DNA from 3 places in the Virgibacillus sp. FSP13 genome. Region 3 is predicted to be linked to each of the others. Evidence: riboswitches for the same ligand, from Rfam matches in the RefSeq annotation. Region 3 holds a riboswitch; each other region holds the start of a gene.

Region 1 (4,402 bases), on a different contig from region 3:
CGCACCAATGAACACACATTCCGCATTTTCAGCTGCAAATGCACGCCCTTTTGTAGATGCACCCGCTTGATACAGGACAGGCGTTCGTTGTGGCGATGGTTCACTTAAGTGTGCACCAGGAACTTTAAAATATTTTCCTTCATGATGAATATCATGGACTTTGTCAGGATCCGTGTAGATGCCATTTTCTTTATCAACCTTAACAGCATTATCTTCCCAACTTTCTTCCCAAAGCTTATAGCATACATCCAAATATTCTGCTGCAATATCATAACGTTCATCATGTTTCATTTGATCAGCTAATCCCATATTGACTGCAGCACTCTTGAGATAGGAGGTTACAATGTTCCATCCCACACGCCCTTTCGTCAAATGATCTAACGTTGTCATCCGGCGAGCAAATGGATAAGGATGTTCATGTGTGACAGATGCTGTAACACCAAATCCAAGATGTTTCGTTACAGCTGACATTAATGGAACGACTAATAAAGGATCATTAACCGGGGATTGTGCTCCTTGCCGAACAGCCGCATCCCGAGAACCTTGATATACGTCATACGTACCCAATACATCCGCAATAAATACAGCATCAAATCGACCTCTTTCCAGTAGTTTAGCAAGTTCAATCCAATACTCACTATCTTTGTAGCGATGTGATTCATCTTCTGGATGAGTCCATAGTCCAGGAGATTGATGACCCGCACAGTTCATATCAAACGCATTTAAATAGATTCGTTTGTTTGGCATATTTTGATTGCCCTCCTTCATTTTTTCTCAAGTGTTTCTTTAATACAATGAAGATGCTAGTGCATTTTGTTTATACACTAATTCGATAAAGTAATGTAGTTGCTTTTTGGTGCGTTGTAAAATGTCCCCATCAACTATTGGATTTTTCTTTTGTTTGTCAATCTGACTATCAAGTAGATAGATACCTTTTAGGTTATGTCCTTTTAATGTTGCTAGCACAGGCTTTAATGCATATTCAATTGCTAGAAGATGAGACATACTCCCACCTGTCATGAGTGGAAGGACCGGTTTATGTTTGAGCACATCTTGCGGAAGTATATCAAGCAGTGCTTTTAAAACTCCCGAATAAGCGCCTTTATAGACAGGTGAGCCGACTATGACACCTTTAGCTGCTTGGGCTAATGTCGCGATCTCCCGGACGGTCGGACTATCAAAATCTCCCGAAAATAAAGTTTCAGGAGGTACATCTTTAACCGAAATATGGGTCACCGAAAAATGCTCCTGTTTAAGTAAAGTTCCCAAATATTTTAGGACCTGCTCTGATCGGGAATATGCGGATGGACTTCCGGATAAAACAACAATTTCACTCATAAACAATCATCCCTTCTTTTTTTCTAACGTTCGTCATTTCGCTACTGTAAACTTTTTCATAAGAAAACCCCCTTTTCTTTTACGTGAGAAAAGAGGGTTATTACGATTAACATTCAAATTCCGCTCTTATCTCCCAAGAATTACTCCCGCTGGAATTAGCACCTTCCTGAAAAATGTCAGAGGTTGCTGAAGCTTCATAGGGCCAGATCCCTCGGCTTCTCTTGATAAGATTATTTAATTTTAATATATAGTTTATTCTTATTAATCCGATAAGTCAAGCATGAATTTAAATTTCTTATGTACTAGAAGGAGAGAAGGTACTGATCAATATGTCCCCTTCTCTCCTGTTACTTTATTCCGTCAACAATGGATAATACCCTTCTTCATTATGTGTTTCTGTTCCTACAAGTGGTGGATTAAATACACACACCATGCGCATTTGTGTTCTTGCGCGAAGTAGGTGCTTATCATTTTCGTCTAGTGTATACATTGTTCCTGCTTTAAGCTGCCATACTTCACCAGTTTCTACTTTTTCAATTTCCCCTTCACCTTCAATACAATAAACTGCTTCAATATGGTTTTTATACCAAAAGTAGTTCTCAGTACCAGCTTTAATTAACGTATCATTCACACTAAAACCAACATTGTCCTTTTTCAATAAAAACCGGCGACTCGTCCAGTTTTCTCCTGATGTTTCGTCCTCAGTACCTATAATATCTTCAAGTGATTTTACGATCATTTCTTCATTTCTCCTCTCCATTTATAAGCATATCTATTAAAATATATTAAGCAAGAACGTCATGTATGCTTTCTTCCAAGATTCCAAGTCCATTTTTAAGTCCTTCCTCATCAATAATTAGCGGTGGAAGGAACTTAATGACCTCATCGTTTGGTCCTGAAGTTTCAACAATTAAGCCACGGTTAAATGCTTCTGAACAAATTTTACTTGTAAGATCATTTGTATTGTCAACTGCTATCCCCTGCATAAGGCCTCTACCACGAGCCTCACCATTAAGCTCCGGGAATTTTTCGATAATAGATTTAATGCCTTCTTTTAAAATAAATGCCTTCTCTTTAATTGCCTGACTTAATTCATCTGTTTCCCAATGGGTCAATGCTTCCGCTGCAGCAATAAATGCTAGATTATTACCGCGGAATGTCCCATTATGTTCACCAGGTCCCCATTGATCATATTCTGGTTTAATTAGCGTAATTGCCATTGGTAAGCCAATTCCGCCAATCGATTTGGAAAGACAGACAATATCCGGATTAATTCCAGCAGGTTCAAAACTAAAGAAAGTACCTGTTCTGCCGCATCCTGCCTGAACATCATCAACAATTAATAAAATGTCCCAGCGTTTACAAATATTTTCTATTCTTTTCAGCCATTCCATTCTTGCAGCATTTATACCACCTTCACCTTGAACGGTTTCCAAAATGATAGCTGCCGGTAATGCTACACCGCTTCCACTATCCTCTAAAAATCGTTCCAAATACGCAATTGAATCTTGATCTTCCACGTATTCATCAAATGGCATGGAAACTGAATGGTGAAGTGGAATTCCAGCACCATGGCGTTTAAATGAATTTCCTGTAACAGAAAGGGAACCGATTGTCATGCCGTGAAATGCGTTTGTAAAGCTAATTACAGTATCACGTCCAGTAACCTTTCTAGCAATTTTAAGGGCACTTTCGACTGTGTTTGTTCCTGTTGGTCCAGGAAACATAATTTTATAGTCGAGTTCACGAGGTGTAAGTATAACGTCATTAAATCGTTCTAGAAATTTTTGTCTTGGCGTTGTACCCATGTCGAGGCTATGAATTATTCCATCATTACGTATATAATCAATCATTTTCTCTTGCATTGCCTCATTATTATGACCATAATTTAATGCTCCGGCACCTGCAAAGAAATCAATATATTCTTTGTCATCTATATCCCATAACTTATATCCTTTAGCCTTTGTAAAGATAGTTGGCCAGCCTCTGCTGTAACTTCTTACTGTAGACTCAAGTTCTTCAAACGTTTTCATTTTCGCATCGCTTAATACTGCTGTTGTCACCTGCATCATTCCCTTTATTTATTTTCTTCTGAAATAGGTCCAATCTTATACAACAATTCATCTTCATGTCCTGTTCGTGGAAAATCAATCGATAAAATGTAACTAGATGTTATACAATTCGTCTCAAGTTTTTTCGCAAGACCTAAAAATAAGTGCTGCGATGGTATATTCGATGGTGAGACTGTTGCTTCAACATAATGAACGTCCTCACAAGACTCACGATCTAGTAATTGAAAAAGCATCTTCGTCCCTAATCCTTGACCTCGTTGCGATTCATGAACAGCTACCTGCCAGATGAAAAGTGTATTCGGTTTATCTGGGCGAACAAACCCGGAAATAAATCCAACTGTTTCTCCGTCCCTTTTAGCAACGATTGACGTGCCTGAGAATATCTCACACCACATGATATAACTATAGGAAGAGTTAAGATCAAGAACACCTGTATGTTTGATCAATTCCCAGACTGCTGCGCCATCGTCTTTATCAGGCGTGCGAAAGTGAAATTCGGTTTTCATTTCTTTAGGCTTTACCATTTCTCCGATTCCGCTTTTATTAATGCTCCCACCTCCAAATTATTTTTTCTTCAATATTTTGCGTACTTTAAATAGCTTAAACTAGAGGAAAAATTCCGTCAAAATGGATTAAACTTTATATATTGTGTTTAAACAGGCTTAAGCTTGATTAAGAGGAAATAGGCGACAAAGCTTTTAAATAGCTATCAAATATTGAATAATAATCGGAATTTTAAACTATTCAGGGAATTATTCGACCCATCATACTAAACGGCTGTTTTCGCATTGTTGGTTGCTGCTTTAACAGGCTTACGAAAAACTAAAAATAGAGTTAGACAATCTTGCATTGGTTCATCATTTTTCCAAATGATATAATATACGCAATATGCTACACGAAGCAAAAAGTGATACGAGGAAGTGATTCGATATGACAACAAGCGGAAATACAGCAATCCAATTTAATGAAGTAAGCTATTCCAGTGATGGCCT
Region 2 (4,402 bases), on a different contig from region 3:
TTGCATTGCTTTCTCCATTTCGGGAGTGTGATTGATCCTTATTCCACTATGGATAGTGAATCATCCTTTCAATTTATTTAACAGTTTTAATACTACCATAAGGACAATTCCCATTACAAAATGGATATAAACGTAGGTTGGCGCATTGAATCGGATATTCTCCACTAAACTCAACATAGCCATCTTTCTTCATCATATTTATCTTATTGCAACGTATTACTACCATTTACTCAAGATTTGCGAAAAAGTTACTCTTCTCCATTTACAGGTACCACTGCACCATCATATTTTTCCAAAATAAAGTCTTGAATTTCCTTTGAATGTAATACATCAACTAATGTATTCAATGCTTCATTATCTTTATCCTCTGTACGAACAGCGACAACATTCACATACGGAGATTCATCACCCTCTAATATAATAGCATCCTCCAATGGGTTCAATCCTGCCTCAATTGCATAGTTTGTATTAATCGCAACTAATGCATTTTCCTCTGAGTTGTACAATTCAGGTAAAAGCGCTGCATCCACATCGGCAGAGAATTTAAGGTTTTTTGGATTATCCACGATATCATCAACCGTTGCATCCACTGTATCCACACTGTCATCAAGTTTGATCAATCCTTCTCGTTCAAACAATGCCAAGATACGCCCATGGTCCGCAACAGAACGGCTTAAAATAACTTCTGTACCATCTTTTATTTCATCGATACTGGATATTGTTTTTGAATAAACTCCCATTGGTTCAATATGAATGCCACCTATTTGCGTGAAATCATAACCAATCTCCGAAATTTGTTGTTCTAAATAAGGAATATGCTGAAAGTAGTTGGCATCTAATTCGCCACTTTCCAAATCATCATTAGGTAGAACATAATCTTGGTATTCCTCTATTTCGAGTGTAATGCCTTTTTCTTTAAGTAATGGTTTTGCTTCTTCTAAAATTTCTGCGTGCGGTATACTAGAGGCACCGACTTTTATTGTCTTATTATCTGAACTGCCTTCGTCCGAATCTCCACCACATGCTGCTAATACAAGAATCGTTAATACAGAAACAATAGCTAAAATCTTTTTCATGATAATTCTCTCCTTTTTATCTTTTATCTAATTTATTGGAAACAAAGTCGCCAATGAATTGAAAAATAAATACAATGATAACAATTAATATGGTACAAACGAATACAACGTCAAAGTCACGTCGTTGGAATCCGTAAAAGTACGCGTAATCTCCTAAACCGCCAGCTCCGATAACACCAGCCATTGCGGTGTAACCAATTAAGGCAATCGCGGTAACCGTGATACCTGAAATAAGTGCTGGCATCGATTCCGGTAATAATACTCGGAAAATGATCGTGCGTGTTTTGGCTCCCATCGCTTTGGCTGCTTCTAGAACACCTTTATCCACTTCTTTTAAAGCAATTTCAACAAGTCGTCCATAAAATGGTGCTGACCCGATAATTAGTGCTGGTAATGCAGCGTTTGGGCCACGGATCGTACCTATAAGAAAATCAGTAAACGGGAATAACAATAGTATTAAAATGATAAAAGGAATCGCGCGGAATACGTTCACAATCGTTGCGACAATAAGATTAAGAAACTTGTTCTGCCAAATACCGTCTTTCGCTGTTAGGTACAAAAGTAATCCAAGTAGAATCCCTAATATAAATGTTCCAACTAACGAAAGTAACGTCATATAAAAGGTTTCATATGTTGCTGTCCAAAAATCCTGCACGTCAAGATTTGGAAATAAATTAGTTAGCATCACGGACAACCTCCACTTCTACTGAGGTTTGGGTGATGAAATCAATCGCCTTATCCATTTCCTCTGCTTTCCCTTCCATTTGTACAAACAAGGTTCCATAGGCTCCTGCCTGTGTTTGTGTAATCTTCCCTTGTAAAATATTTATATCAATAGCAAATTTTTTAGCCACTTGGCTTATTAATGCTTGATTGGTTGTTTCACCGATAAAATGAAGTCGAACTATTTTTCCGTGTTCGTAGGTATTTACCAGCTCATTTACACCTTCATTTTCATCTTGAGTCCCCATTACTTGCTCCACAAATTTTTTCGTCACTTGCTGTTTTGGTCGTAAAAATACGTCAAGAACATCACCCTGTTCCACAATTTTACCGTTTTCCATTACAGCAACTTGTTTGCAAATTTTACGAATAACGTGCATTTCATGGGTTATTAAAATAATCGTTAATCCAAGCTTTTGATTAATATCCACTAATAAATCTAAAATAGAATTTGTCGTTTCCGGATCAAGTGCAGATGTCGCCTCATCACAGAGTAGAACTTTCGGATTATTGGCAAGCGCTCTAGCAATTCCGACACGTTGCTTCTGTCCACCACTTAATTGTGATGGATAAGCATTACCCCGTTCAGAAAGGCCCACCAGTTGAATTAACTCATTAACCCTGCTCTCCCGTTCAGCCTTTGGAACACCTGCAATCTCCAAAGGAAATGCAATATTATCCTTTACTGTCCGCGACCATAGTAAATTAAAATGTTGAAAAATCATTCCTATTTCTTGCCGAGCTATACGCAATTGGTTTGAATTTAGTGTGGTAATTTCTTGCCCATCAATGGTCACACGGCCATGTGTTGGATCCTCCAAGCGGTTTAACAGCCTGACAAACGTACTTTTTCCCGCTCCACTGTAGCCAATAACACCGAATATATCCCCTTCTTTTATATCAAGCGTTAAATCATCAACAGCCGTGATTTGCTTTTTATTGGATGTAAAAACTTTACTTAAATTCTCTATCGAAATCACAAGTATTCCTCCTAATTCAGAAAAGCGCAAACGCCCGGTAGCGATGTACAAACTGGAGCACTCTGGGACTGCATTTCATTCGTCCCACCGAAAACCGTTTGCACTCCGTTCGCCCCACCAAAAAGATCTGCTAGTCGCTGGGCGCTGGAGCTGGACAAGGCCTACCAAGTCACAAAACTAAAATAGCGCTTCAAATTTTATACTTTCCAAGTTGTTCATAAAAAGAAAAACGTCTTTCTGTAAGAGAACAGAAAGACGTAATATATGCCTTTTCGTTCCCTCATCTGTCAAAGTGTTACTTTGCAGGAATTGGCACCTTTCAAACATTTAAGTTTGAAGGTTGCCGCGGTTTCACAGGGCCAGTCCCTCCACCGCTCAAGATAAGAGATTTAAATTCGTTTAAATTGATAAAATTGATGATAGCACGCTTATTTCTCTATGTCAATATAAAACATTCTTTCGTTAGTTCATAATCGTCAGTTCCCAACGAATAGCTCCGGCTTATACTTCACTAAATAGCTATAAATATTGGCAATCGAATGAAAAGCATATACTTTTTCTTGCACTTCATTGCCATTTTTAACTAGCAGACATGGTACACTTTCAATCTGATTTTCCTGCATAAATTCAGGATGAAACGACGCATTCATGTCATAAAAAATATGCTCATGATGAACAGATTCAATTTTATCCAGCATTGTTCTAGCTAATGCACAAGTTCCACAAAAAGGAGTATGAACAAATAATAAATAATGATCTTGCTGTAACACTTCCGCTGTTATCTCTTGCAAAGGAATCACCCTAAATCAAAAATATCGGATTAACCGCAATAGACTTAGCTACTAAGACAGTTGCGAGTACTTGCTCAGGTGTTGTTGCAACTTCACGATATTCACTGCTAACATAAATATGTTCGGCATGTGGCAACTCGCGCGCTAACTGTTTGCGTAATTTAATCCCTGAATTGTCTTCATCAACTAAGATAAAAACATCCTTATTGTCTAAATCGTACGTATATAAAAGCTCGTCAAATCGTTCCACACCGAGTGTACCATTTGTACAAATGATCTCCACATCGTCCGTGATTACTTTTTTGATTTGCTTTTTGTCCGTAAGACCTTCGACAATAATAACCTTTTCCGATTCATGTGTCATCATCACATAGCACTCCTTAAGGAATCAAGCAATATGATTCGTAAGTATATGTACAAAAAGTAACAAATCACAAGTAAGATCGCCACAGCATAGACTGGCAGGTCTGAAAGCTAAAATTGACTTCTCCAAATTGTCCTAGATCTAGCAAAGTTTCCTTTACGATCGCATAGATACTTATTATTGCACCTTTTGAACAGCCCTATATAACAATACTATGATGCGAATAAGGCTGACTTTACATCCTTTTTCAAAGATGCAAGCCAGCCTAAAATTATTGAATGATTATGTGATTAGTCTTCTTGAATAACTTCTTCATATTTTTCAGCTGATAATAGTTCGTCAAGTTCTGATTGATTAGATGGCTCAACAACGATCATCCATGCTTTTTCGTATGGAGATTCATTTACAAATTCTGGACTATCATCTAGCTCTTCATTCACTTCAACCACTTTTCCACTGATTGGTGCG
Region 3 (4,402 bases):
ATGGAATCCTCTAAAGGACTAAAGCCAGCGTCTACAGCAATTCCATTATTAATAATTGATGCATCAACATCCGGCAAAACACGCGGGGTTTGAGCCGCCACCAATGTTTCAATCTGTATGTTCTTTGGATTTTCGGCAATTTTATCAATTGACCCATTCCCATCAAAATCATCTACTAGCTTAATTAGGCCCGCTTCTTGAAGTAATAACAATCCTCGGCCCATATTCGTTGCCTCTTTTGGTAAAGCAATTGTCGCACCATCGGGTAAATAATCTACTGAATCATATTTTTCAGAGTACAACCCCATTGGTGCAATGACTGTTGTTGCAATTGGAGTAAGATCTAAATCATGTTCTTTAATAAATGCGTCAAAATAGGAGACAGTTTGAAAGGCATTCACATCAATCTCCCCTTCCGCTAATGCCAAGTTTGGTTGAACATAGTCGGAAAAGCGAACAATCTCAACGTCAATTCCCTCCTTTTTTGCCTTTTCTGCAACATAATCCCAAATCGTTGTGTCAGAACCACTAATTCCTACTTTTACACTTGATGCCGCATCACCACTTGAGCAAGCACTGATGGCCATTGATAAAATCATAAATAATAATAGAAAACAAACTTTTTTCATAATCCTCTCTCCCTATCGTCGTCTAATTTTTCTTGATAGTATATTTCCAGTAGATTGTAGACCTTGAACCATGACAACAAGTATCGCCACTGTAATAACCATAACTACCGTGTCAAAGCGCTGATACCCATATGTAATTGCTAAATCCCCAAGTCCACCACCACCGATCGCACCAGCCATCGCTGATGCACCGATTAATCCAATCGTTGCAATCGTTAACCCTAATAAAAGTGAACTTAATGCTTCTGGAATTAAAAAGCGAATTACTATTTGTCTAGGCGTTGCCCCCATTGCTTGAGCGGCCTCCATGACACCAGGATCAACCTCTAATAGTGAGTTTTCAATCAACCTAGCAATATACGGACCTGAAAATAGTACCATTGGAACAATTGCTGCTGCGGTTCCAATTGATGTTCCTACAACTAGTCGGGTAAATGGAATAACTGCAACCATCAAAATAATGAATGGTATCGATCGAAACACATTTACAATTGCATTTAGGACGTTAAATACTGGAGCATTTTCCCATAAATGTCCTTTACGTGTTACAACGAGCAGGATTCCCAATGGTAAGCCAATGATCGTAGCGAATAATAATGAAAATGCAACCATCGAAACTGTTTCCCATAGGGCCGCGAGAATTTGATCCCAATCAACTAACATCCTCTAATACCTCCTTAACCGTTACTTTTTGTTGGTTAATATGCATAATAACTCTACTCACTTCTTTCGTTTCACCTGCAAACTTCACAATTAAGTTACCAAATGGTGTCCCTTGCAATTCCGTAATACTACCAAACAAAACATTTACCTCTACATCAAATCGTTTAGCTATTTGCGATAACAGCGGATAACCTGCTGATTCCCCAACAAAAACAATTCGATAAATTTGATTGGTAGATTCTTGGGATTCAATTAATTGATGGACTGATTTCGGTATTTCATCGTGCATGACTGTACTTACAAAATTATGGGCAATTTCCGTTTTGGGCTGGGCAAATACATCAAATACAGATCCTGATTCAATCACTTTACCCTGGTTAAGCACTGCCACCTTATCGCATATTTCACGGATAACCCCCATTTCATGAGTAATGATTAGAATGGTAATGTTATATTCCTGATTAACTTTCTTCAAAAGCCTCAAGATTGAATTCGTTGTCTGCGGATCAAGTGCCGATGTTGCCTCGTCACACAATAGAACGGATGGCTGTGTTGCCAAGGCTCGCGCAATACCTACTCGTTGTTTCTGGCCACCTGAAAGCTGATCTGGGTAATTATCAGCCTTATCACTCAGTCCGACAAACTCCAACAGTTCATTAACTCTTTTTTTAATTTCTTCCTTAGGTGTCTTCATTAGTAATAACGGCATTGCCACATTCGTAAAAACCGTTTTTGAATTTAGTAGATTAAAGTGTTGAAAAATCATTCCGATGCTTCGTTTTGCTTCCCTTAGTTCCTTTGGAGAAAGACTGAGTAGATCCTGATTATTTACAACTACTTTTCCAGAAGTCGGTCGTTCAAGTAAATTCACACAACGTATCAATGAACTTTTTCCGGCGCCACTAAATCCAATAACACCATATATTTCGCCTTTTTCGATCTGTAAATCAACATCATCCAGTGCCTCTATCTGTTGTTCGCCACTTTGGTATATCTTCGTTACGTTCTCAAAAGTAATCATTATTCCCCTCCTCTTTAAAATGAAAAAATACCCCTTCTTGAAAAACAAGAAGAGGCATTTACGGGTTTCCCTCTCCTTATCTTTCAAGCCTATTGCTTGCTGGAATTGGCACAGTACTTTTACAAGTCCGCTGCCGAGGTATCATAGGGCCAGCCCCTCCACCTCTCTGGATAAGAAGTCTTGCTATTTAGTTGTTTATTTGCATATGGAAATAAAAAATCCCTCCTTATGATATTCATAAGAAGAGATTTGCATTTTAATTCCGCTCACTCTTCTTATTTTTCAAGCGAATGCTTGTTGGATTTGGCACAGTTCTTTATAAAAAAGTCCGTTGCCGAGGTTTCATAGGGCCAATTCCCTCCACCTCTCTGAATAAGAAGTTACAAAATATTCATTTGATATTGTTTAATACAATACTACCGTTATGAAGCTTTGTCAATGCATTTTTTAAAAATTTCAAAAGGTGGTATTGTAACAATGATTAGTTAACAGAAATGACTATCTTACCAATATTTTTATTTGCTTCCATATATCGATGTGCTTCTTGAATGTCTTTGAATGCAAAGGTATGGTCAACAATTGGCTTCAGCTTTTTCTGATTGAATAGGGGGATTGCCTTTTGAATAAATTCCTCTGTCAAAGCTTTTTTATAGGCATCACTTCTTGGCGTTAATAATGTCCCTTTCAGATGGATTCGCTTTGCAAGAATTGACATTAAATCTACTTTTTCAACCTCTGTTCCACCAAGTACACCAATCAGCACCCAGCGTCCATCGATTGCAATGCTTCGTAAGTTTTTCTCCCAATAGGAAGCACCAATGAAGTCGAGTATGACGTTTACCCCTTCTTGATCGGTGGTTTTTAAAACTTCCTCCGCAAAGTTCTGTTCTTTATAGTTAATTCCAACATCTGCGCCAAGCGACTGACAAAAACCTAATTTTTCTTGTGAGCCTGCCGTTGTAATAATTTTTGCGTTTGTCATTTGCTTGGTTAATTGGATAGCCGCTGTACCAACCCCACTTCCACCTGCATGGATTAGAACCGTATCTTGATCCGTTAGATTACCCAACCAAAATAATGTTTGATATGCGGTGAGAAATACCTCTGGGATCGCTGCCGCCTCTTCAAACGATAAACTTTCCGGAATCTGTATTACTCGATCAGCCGGCATAATAGTATATTCTGCATAACCCCCGCCATTTACCAGGCCCATCACTCGAGTTCCAGTTTCTATATCTGTTCCCTCTGCAGCCTCTACCACTTCTCCAGCAATCTCAATACCTAAAATTGGATTTTGCATATATCCAGATTTACCTTCACGCGTCATGATATCAGTACGATTAACTGCAAATGCTTTTACTTGAATTAACAGTTCCCCACTACCTATTGTTGGTTTCGGAAATTCCTCAAATTGTAATTGTTCTGCGCCACCAGGGTTATTAACTGCAACTGCTTTCATTATATAGCTCCTTGTAAACTTATTTTTGTTGGAAATTAGTATATCATAATAGCGTATGTACAAAAAGAATGTCGAAATATATCGATCCGGTCAGGCAGTGTAATTTTGATTCAGTTTAATGGACTATCCATAACGGGGAGATTAAAATAGATGGTAATTTGTATTCTCAGAGGTGAACCGATATGAGCACTTTAAACCAGCGTTTAGCGACACAATCTGCAACCAAAAGTTTTTTTCAATACTTTATTCCGACACTACTTGGTATGATGCTGATGTCTGTGAATGTTGTCGTGGATGGTATATTTGTTGGAAATGGGGTTGGCCCTGTTGCTTTAGCCAGTGTGAATATTGCGGTACCCGTCTTTTCTATTATCATTTCCATTTCTTTGCTTATTGGAGTAGGTGGCGGGACACTGTACTCAATGGCAATGGGAGAGGGGAATAAAAAACATGCACAAGGACTATTTACTATTTCATTTGCCTTTCTAACACTTGTAACGATAATTATCTGCTTGATCAGTTATTTGAATATGGATGGTCTTGCTAAATTATTTGGAGCAAATAAAGAAACGCTTCCTTATACGGTTGATTACATGAGAATATTGTTGATTTTTTCATTAATTCTAGCCT

The links. Region 3 has a riboswitch for S-adenosylmethionine ahead of ACW2QC_RS15580 (methionine ABC transporter ATP-binding protein). Riboswitches for the same ligand answer to the same signal wherever they lie in the genome.
Region 1: another riboswitch for S-adenosylmethionine. It lies ahead of ssuE (NADPH-dependent FMN reductase); the one in region 3 lies ahead of ACW2QC_RS15580 (methionine ABC transporter ATP-binding protein).
Region 2: another riboswitch for S-adenosylmethionine. It lies ahead of ACW2QC_RS10850 (methionine ABC transporter ATP-binding protein); the one in region 3 lies ahead of ACW2QC_RS15580 (methionine ABC transporter ATP-binding protein).

What each region holds. Positions count from the first base shown of each region.
Region 1 is NZ_JBSVKG010000026.1:11,265-15,666, forward strand. It holds gene ACW2QC_RS16990 (LLM class flavin-dependent oxidoreductase) at 1-747, opposite strand, end outside; gene ssuE (NADPH-dependent FMN reductase) at 787-1,338, opposite strand; SAM riboswitch class I at 1,462-1,569, opposite strand; gene ACW2QC_RS17000 (ectoine synthase) at 1,691-2,077, opposite strand; gene ectB (diaminobutyrate--2-oxoglutarate transaminase) at 2,124-3,371, opposite strand; gene ectA (diaminobutyrate acetyltransferase) at 3,416-3,934, opposite strand; gene ACW2QC_RS17015 (ABC transporter ATP-binding protein) at 4,341-4,402, shown strand, end outside.
Region 2 is NZ_JBSVKG010000010.1:77,692-82,093, forward strand. It holds gene ACW2QC_RS10835 (hypothetical protein) at 1-6, opposite strand, end outside; gene ACW2QC_RS10840 (MetQ/NlpA family ABC transporter substrate-binding protein) at 249-1,076, opposite strand; gene ACW2QC_RS10845 (methionine ABC transporter permease) at 1,093-1,761, opposite strand; gene ACW2QC_RS10850 (methionine ABC transporter ATP-binding protein) at 1,751-2,779, opposite strand; SAM riboswitch class I at 3,057-3,166, opposite strand; gene ACW2QC_RS10855 (thioredoxin family protein) at 3,256-3,570, opposite strand; gene ACW2QC_RS10860 (toprim domain-containing protein) at 3,581-3,934, opposite strand; gene gcvH (glycine cleavage system protein GcvH) at 4,225-4,402, opposite strand, start outside.
Region 3 is NZ_JBSVKG010000021.1:49,419-53,820, reverse strand. It holds gene ACW2QC_RS15590 (MetQ/NlpA family ABC transporter substrate-binding protein) at 1-629, opposite strand, end outside; gene ACW2QC_RS15585 (methionine ABC transporter permease) at 642-1,292, opposite strand; gene ACW2QC_RS15580 (methionine ABC transporter ATP-binding protein) at 1,282-2,313, opposite strand; SAM riboswitch class I at 2,387-2,490, opposite strand; SAM riboswitch class I at 2,586-2,692, opposite strand; gene ACW2QC_RS15575 (NAD(P)H-quinone oxidoreductase) at 2,795-3,772, opposite strand; gene ACW2QC_RS15570 (MATE family efflux transporter) at 3,955-4,402, shown strand, end outside.